Regions from separate parts of the Ectobacillus sp. JY-23 genome, predicted to be linked through region 2. Evidence: a T-box and tRNA genes for the amino acid it is inferred to sense, from the RefSeq annotation. Region 2 holds a T-box; the other holds one or more tRNA genes.
What was found. A T-box is a leader RNA that pairs with one kind of tRNA and senses whether it is charged. The one in region 2 lies ahead of thrS (threonine--tRNA ligase), so its partner is inferred to be a tRNA-Thr.

Region 1: it has a tRNA-Thr gene. The T-box ahead of thrS (threonine--tRNA ligase) is inferred to sense a tRNA for this amino acid. The anticodon was not compared.

Annotation. Positions count from the first base shown of each region.
Region 1 covers NZ_CP095462.1:3,013,053-3,016,843, forward strand. The annotation lists rRNA gene MUG87_RS15230 (23S ribosomal RNA) at 1-878, shown strand, start outside; rRNA gene rrf (5S ribosomal RNA) at 1,081-1,196, shown strand; tRNA gene MUG87_RS15240 (tRNA-Asn) at 1,206-1,280, shown strand; tRNA gene MUG87_RS15245 (tRNA-Ser) at 1,288-1,378, shown strand; tRNA gene MUG87_RS15250 (tRNA-Glu) at 1,385-1,459, shown strand; tRNA gene MUG87_RS15255 (tRNA-Val) at 1,466-1,541, shown strand; tRNA gene MUG87_RS15260 (tRNA-Met) at 1,574-1,650, shown strand; tRNA gene MUG87_RS15265 (tRNA-Asp) at 1,652-1,727, shown strand; tRNA gene MUG87_RS15270 (tRNA-Phe) at 1,732-1,804, shown strand; tRNA gene MUG87_RS15275 (tRNA-Thr) at 1,835-1,910, shown strand; tRNA gene MUG87_RS15280 (tRNA-Tyr) at 1,915-1,999, shown strand; tRNA gene MUG87_RS15285 (tRNA-Trp) at 2,003-2,076, shown strand; tRNA gene MUG87_RS15290 (tRNA-His) at 2,088-2,163, shown strand; tRNA gene MUG87_RS15295 (tRNA-Gln) at 2,215-2,289, shown strand; tRNA gene MUG87_RS15300 (tRNA-Gly) at 2,293-2,367, shown strand; tRNA gene MUG87_RS15305 (tRNA-Cys) at 2,374-2,448, shown strand; tRNA gene MUG87_RS15310 (tRNA-Leu) at 2,450-2,530, shown strand; gene MUG87_RS15315 (DUF420 domain-containing protein) at 2,937-3,485, opposite strand; gene MUG87_RS15320 (DUF4023 family protein) at 3,621-3,740, opposite strand.
Region 2 covers NZ_CP095462.1:1,788,687-1,792,477, forward strand. The annotation lists gene thrS (threonine--tRNA ligase) at 195-2,126, opposite strand; T-box leader at 2,435-2,659, opposite strand; gene ytxC (putative sporulation protein YtxC) at 2,713-3,531, opposite strand; gene dnaI (primosomal protein DnaI) at 3,638-3,791, opposite strand, start outside.

The sequences.
Region 1 (3,791 bases), 1.2 Mb from region 2:
CCTGTGAAGATGCAGGTTACCCGCGACAGGACGGAAAGACCCCGTGGAGCTTTACTGTAGCCTGATATTGAATTTTGGTACAGCTTGTACAGGATAGGTAGGAGCCTATGAACCCGGAGCGCCAGCTTCGGTGGAGGCGTCGGTGGGATACTACCCTGGCTGTATTGAAGTTCTAACCCGCGCCCCTACATCGGGGCGGGAGACAGTGTCAGGTGGGCAGTTTGACTGGGGCGGTCGCCTCCTAAAATGTAACGGAGGCGCCCAAAGGTTCCCTCAGAATGGTTGGAAATCATTCGAAGAGTGTAAAGGCATAAGGGAGCTTGACTGCGAGACCTACAAGTCGAGCAGGGACGAAAGTCGGGCTTAGTGATCCGGTGGTTCCGCATGGAAGGGCCATCGCTCAACGGATAAAAGCTACCCCGGGGATAACAGGCTTATCTCCCCCAAGAGTCCACATCGACGGGGAGGTTTGGCACCTCGATGTCGGCTCATCGCATCCTGGGGCTGTAGTCGGTCCCAAGGGTTGGGCTGTTCGCCCATTAAAGCGGTACGCGAGCTGGGTTCAGAACGTCGTGAGACAGTTCGGTCCCTATCCGTCGCGGGCGCAGGAAATTTGAGAGGAGCTGTCCTTAGTACGAGAGGACCGGGATGGACGCACCGCTGGTGTACCAGTTGTTCTGCCAAGGGCATCGCTGGGTAGCTATGTGCGGACGGGATAAGTGCTGAAAGCATCTAAGCATGAAGCCCCCCTCAAGATGAGATTTCCCATAGCGTCAAGCTAGTAAGATCCCTGAAAGATGATCAGGTTGATAGGTCAGAGGTGGAAGCGCGGCGACGTGTGGAGCTGACTGATACTAATCGATCGAGGGCTTAACCAAAAAAGCAGAAGCGAGCGTTTAGCTCCGCAGGGCAAATGTTCTTGTGACAGAAACGTTGATAGACGTTGGCGGAACAAGGTTATTTGACCGGATGGAGCTGCGAGCTGGAGCTAGATTATGAATATACACTATGTTATCCAGTTTTGAAGGAATATGATATTTCTTCTTGACAGATTTTCTTCTGTCAGTATAATAATAAGAGTCTGGTAATGATGGCAAAGAGGTCACACCCGTTCCCATACCGAACACGGAAGTTAAGCTCTTTTGCGCCGATGGTAGTTGGGACCTTGTCCCTGTGAGAGTAGGACGTTGCCAGGCTTACATTATTCCGCAATAGCTCAGCGGTAGAGCAATCGGCTGTTAACCGATAGGTCGTAGGTTCGAATCCTACTTGCGGAGCCATTTAAATGGAGAGCTGTCCGAGAGGCCGAAGGAGCACGATTGGAAATCGTGTATACGTCATAAGCGTATCGAGGGTTCGAATCCCTCGCTCTCCGCCATAATCTGGCCCGTTGGTCAAGTGGTTAAGACACCGCCCTTTCACGGCGGTAACACGGGTTCGAATCCCGTACGGGTCACCATATAGTGGAGGATTAGCTCAGCTGGGAGAGCACCTGCCTTACAAGCAGGGGGTCGGCGGTTCGATCCCGTCATCCTCCACCATATAAATAAAAAGTCAAGTTATTTATTATCGTCGCGGGGTGGAGCAGTCCGGTAGCTCGTCGGGCTCATAACCCGAAGGTCGCAGGTTCAAATCCTGTCCCCGCAACCAAGGTCCCGTGGTGTAGCGGTTAACATGCCTGCCTGTCACGCAGGAGATCGCCGGTTCGATCCCGGTCGGGACCGCCATTTTGGCTCGGTAGCTCAGTCGGTAGAGCAGAGGACTGAAAATCCTCGTGTCGGCGGTTCGATTCCGTCCCGAGCCACTTTTAAACAAAAATTGATTTTCTTCATACGCCGGCTTAGCTCAATTGGCAGAGCAACTGACTTGTAATCAGTAGGTTGGGGGTTCAAGTCCTCTAGCCGGCACCATTGTGGAGGGGTAGCGAAGTGGCTAAACGCGGCGGACTGTAAATCCGCTCCCTCAGGGTTCGGCGGTTCGAATCCGTCCCCCTCCACCATTTAGGGGTATAGTTTAAAGGTAGAACAGAGGTCTCCAAAACCTCCGGTGTGGGTTCGATTCCTACTACCCCTGCCAAACAAAATATGGCGGTCGTGGCGAAGTGGTTAACGCATCGGATTGTGGCTCCGACATTCGTGGGTTCGATTCCCATCGATCGCCCCATTTTATTTGCGCTAAAGTGAATAAATGAGATATAATGCATTTATGACATATTGGGCTATCGCCAAGCGGTAAGGCAACGGACTTTGACTCCGTCATTCGTTGGTTCGAATCCAGCTAGCCCAGCCATATGCGGAAGTAGTTCAGTGGTAGAATACAACCTTGCCAAGGTTGGGGTCGCGGGTTCGAATCCCGTCTTCCGCTCCATATAACGGCGGCATAGCCAAGTGGTAAGGCCAAGGTCTGCAAAACCTTTATCCACCGGTTCGAATCCGGTTGCCGCCTCCATGCCGGTGTGGCGGAATTGGCAGACGCGCACGACTCAAAATCGTGTTCCTCTGGAGTGCCGGTTCGACCCCGGCCACCGGTATACAAGAAAGAGATGTTCTGTTAATCAGAGCATCTCTTTTTATTTGGCTCTTTTCTAAAAGATTGTTGTTTTTAGATAGGTTTCTTCGTTTAAGGTTGGTTGGAGCGGAAGGTGCGAGACTCCTGCGGGAGCAGCGGGTTAGAGGCTCACCGCACGCCCCGCGGAAAGCGAGCAACCTGGAGTGGAAATCAACCACTCCCCACTACTTGTTACAAAGCAACAAAGTTTGCGAAAACAGCCTTTTATTTAGACGGCGGAAAAAGCCTGTGAAAATCCCGCAGGAACATAGCACTAAGGAGGCCCCTGACGTCTCGCGGGAGGTAACAGCAAACTTTAATGAAGCCATATTTTATAATAAGTAAGAATGTTACATACAAAAAAGCTGCCAGGTACTGGCAGCTTTTTATTACCCATAATACGGAGAAATCATTAAGTACACCACAACACCTGTAAAGCTTACATATAACCAAATCGGCATAGACCATCTTACAATTTTACGATGTTTTGTAAGCTGTCCTGTCCATCCCCAAATTAAGGAGAATAGAGCAAGCGGAACAATAATGGCAGCTAATACACTATGTGTAATTAAAATGAAGAAATATACAGTTCGAATAAAGCCTTCACCACCAAAGTGTGTTGGCTCTGATAGGTATTGATGCGTTAAGTATGATACACAAAAGAGCAATGTAGTGGTAAAAGCAGCAAGAATAAAGCGTTTATGCAACGTAATATTTTTCTTTTTAATAAAATAAAGTGCTGCTACTAAAAATATAAACGTAAAGCTATTTAAAACAGCGTTAATGCGGGGCAAAATAGAAGTATCAAAACTAACTTCTCCTTCGTATCCGACAGGTCCGAAGAACAGTAGCAAAATAATGGCATTAACGACAATAGAAAGCGTAACAACAAATGCGGTATAGTTGCGTCCGCTTGTCTCATTGTTTGGTGTGTTCATTGCAAAGCCTCCTCGAGCAGTATATTATCCTTTCTATTTTAACATGTTCCAAATAAAAACGTGTGTCAAAAGTTTGAACAAGTTATGATGAAAAAGCATGGAACACCTTGCTCCATGCTTTCATGTCTCTATATATTAGTGTTGGTTATTCGGCAGTACTTTATCGGGATGCCCTTTTCCTTGAGAGCGCTTATTCTTTTCCTGCTTTTTTTGCTGTGTATGCAATGCTTCAACGAAATTTTGTTTACTATCCATTATGTGTCTCTCCTTTTTTGGTTCTTCTGTATTACTGTTTCCTTTTGTCGT
Region 2 (3,791 bases):
CGTCAATACAAGTAGCAGGACATATGATATGTGGTTGCAGTGAGTAACTAAAAAGTGCTCATGCTGAGTAAGGATACACTTGACGAGGCTTGTACTTTCGAGTTTCTTGCTATGATATTGCACAATCTTATATATGTCATTTCTAAAACATTACAGTGACAAAAATAAGCCGCAGAAAATCTGCGGCTTATCAATTAACGTTTTGCTTCTTTTGAAATGATATCCGCAAACGCTGCAAATGTCATTGTCTCGGACTTTTGCTCACCATATTTGCGGACGTTCACGCCGTTTTCTGCAACCTCATTGTCACCGACAACCAGCATGTACGGAATTTTTTGCATCTGTGCCTCGCGAATTTTATAGCCAATTTTCTCATCGCGTGTATCTACTTCTACGCGAATACCAGCGCGTTGCAAGTCTTCTTGGACTTTTTTCGCATAATCCAAATGAACTTGCGGTGAAACTGGGATTACCTGTACCTGCACCGGCGCTAACCATGTTGGGAATGCACCTTTATACTCTTCAATTAGGAATGCAATAAAACGTTCCATTGTTGATACAACACCGCGGTGAATAACAACCGGGCGATGCGGTTTGCCATCTTCTCCTACATACGTCAAGTCGAAGCGCTCTGGTAATAAGAAGTCCAACTGCACCGTTGACAACGTCTCATCCTTGCCAAGTGCTGTACGTACCTGTACGTCAAGCTTTGGACCATAGAATGCTGCTTCGCCTTCAGCTTCGTAATACTCGAGCTTCATATCATCCATAGCTTCTTTCAGCATACTTTGCGCTTTGTTCCACATTGCATCATCATCATAGTACTTCTCTTTATCTTCTGGGTCGCGGTAAGAAAGACGGAAAGAGTAATTTTCCAAACCAAAATCTTTGTATACTTCCTGCACCAAACGCACCACGCGGATAAATTCTTCTTTAATTTGATCCGGGCGTACAAAGATGTGTGCATCGTTCAGTGTCATCCCACGAACACGCTGCAATCCAGAAAGCGCGCCAGACATTTCATAGCGATGCATTGTACCAAGTTCGGCAATGCGAATTGGCAATTCGCGGTAGCTGTGAATATCATGCTTGTACACCATCATATGATGCGGACAGTTCATCGGGCGAAGCACCAGTTGTTCGTTATCCATTTCCATCGGTGGGAACATACCATCGCGATAATGATCCCAGTGGCCAGATGTTTTATAGAGATCCACACTTCCAAGTACTGGTGTGTATACATGATCGTAGCCAAGGCTTGCTTCTTTATCGACAATGTAACGTTCAATAATGCGGCGGATTGTAGAGCCCTTTGGCAACCATAACGGTAAACCTTGTCCTACTTTTTGAGAGTTTGTAAATAGCTTTAATTCTTTACCAAGTTTACGGTGATCACGCTCTTTTGCTTCTTGCAGCAAGCGGAGATGTTCATCGAGTTCTTCTTTTTTCGCAAATGCTGTACCGTAAATACGCTGCAGCATTTTGTTGTCGCTATCACCACGCCAATAAGCACCCGCAACACTCAATAATTTGAACGCTTTGATTTTACCTGTAGACGGCATATGCACACCGCGACATAGGTCGAAGAATTCACCTTGCTCATAAATCGTGATGATTTCCCCTTCAGGCAGTTCATTAATTAACTCTAGTTTTAGTTCGTCACCAATCTCTTCGTAACGTGCAAGCGCTTCTTCACGACTTACCTCTTTGCGTACGATTTCAATGTTTTCCTTTACAATACGTTCCATTTCTTTCTCAATTTTCGGAAGGTCTTCTGCTGTGATGGATTCTTCCATATCTACATCATAGTAAAAGCCGTTTTCAATTACTGGACCAATCCCTAGCTTTACTCCAGGATAAAGACGCTTTAAAGCTTGCGCCAATAAATGAGCTGTAGAATGGCGCATAATATCTGCACCCTCTTTGGAATCTAAAGTAATGATTGAGATCGCGCCGTCTTGTTCAATCGGTGTTTTTAAATCTAAAAATGTATCGTTAATTTTACCAGCGATTGCTTTTTTCTTTAGACCAGGACTGATGGATGCTGCAATGTCCTCTGTTGTTGTGCCAAGCGCGAATTCCTTTACTGCACCATCTGGGAAAGTAATTTTCAACATATTGTTCACTCCTTTAAAATGTAAGCTTTATGAGGTCCTCAATTGCTTAACCGTAAAATCTCAAAACAAAATGCTCTTTTCTAAAAGCTTGTTGTCTTTAGATAAGTTTCTTTGTTTCAGGTTGGTTGGAGCGGAAGGTGCGAGACTCCTGCGGGAGCAGCGGGTCAGGTGAGACCCCACGGGCTCTAAGCCGAGGAGGCTCCCCGCACGCCCCGCGGAAAGCGAGCAATCTGGAGCAGAAATCAACCACTCCCCACTATTTGTTACATAGCAACAACGTTTGCGAAAATAGCCCAACAAAAAACACTCCTCCCTAAAAAAGGGACGAGTGTTGCATTCGTGGTTCCACCCTTGTTCCAAAGAATACAAAGCATCCTTTGCTCAAGACATCATAACGGTGTTTGCCGTCAGCAATTACTGCATCGTTCACTGCTGAAGTTCAGAGGTGGTAAACAACTTTTTCGTATTAGGAAGCTCTCAGCCAAAGTCTTCCCTCTCTGAAAATCGTAAAAAGAAGTTCATGTCCTCATCAGTACTTGTTCCTATATTATGTACGTAATTATATGTCGAACATAAAAGAAATGCAAGGTGCCATTTATAAATTCTGTCGCATCTTTTCAAACTCTCCCACTGTATATAGCTTGACCCGCTCCTGAAACACATTACGAATGGTGACAACCATGTTGTGATCAGCATGCGCTGTATACAAATGAATGGTTTTAGGCGCAATAGACAAAAGAGGTGCGATAACATTTGCATCTACGTACAAATCTTGGTTTTTAAGTATATTACTATCTATATACTTGACTAATCGCTCCTGATTTAAACGGTGGCCTTTATCATCATAAAAAACAAAGCTGTCATGAAATACAAGATGCAAACAAGACAAACGAGATTTACGCGATCCTAACTGTTGTCTCAATGCTTCTACAAAGGATTGATATTCTTGTTCCAGCTTATACTCATCAATTGCCATCTCCACGAAACGATGGAGCTCAGCAAAATAAACGCGCAGACGAAAGCGTACATACGATGCAAATGAAAAAGAAAGATCCGCCTGAATAATATCCTGTAGCGACGCATGAAGTAGCTGATAACAATCCTGCTTTGATTCGTGAGACCACACTGCATTGCTTCCTCGCATGAGTTCATCCGCAATATGTAAAATGTGGTTTCGCTCCTCTTCATCACCATAAAAAAAAGATTGCGCTAAAATTTCATCCATCCATTTCATTTCCTTTGTTCTGACAATGAATTCTACGAGTTCACGTACAAGAAAATCTTGCGTGTCCGCCGCTAAAGATACAATTATGGATTGTTCCCGCAAAACCATATCTATGTAGAAGCTTTTCGCTTTCATCTGCTCGTACAATATTTTCGCATCACTTGTTTCTTCAAAGCGGATTTCAATCAAATTTCTCCCCCCTTATCCTCCCTATCCTATGTATATGGAAGGTTTATCGAAAAAATGATAAGCAAGGGGTGATAAAAAACAAAAGGAGAACAATAATATGCTCTCCTCACACACGACGATTTCCACCTAACACTTCCACAGGCTTTGCTAGATATTTAATTCGTTCCATAATACGCGCCGCTTTCATTTTCTCTTCTTCACCGCGCTGCGTGTACGTTAAATGATGCTCCAACCCTTTCAAGTCAAAATTAGATGTAAAA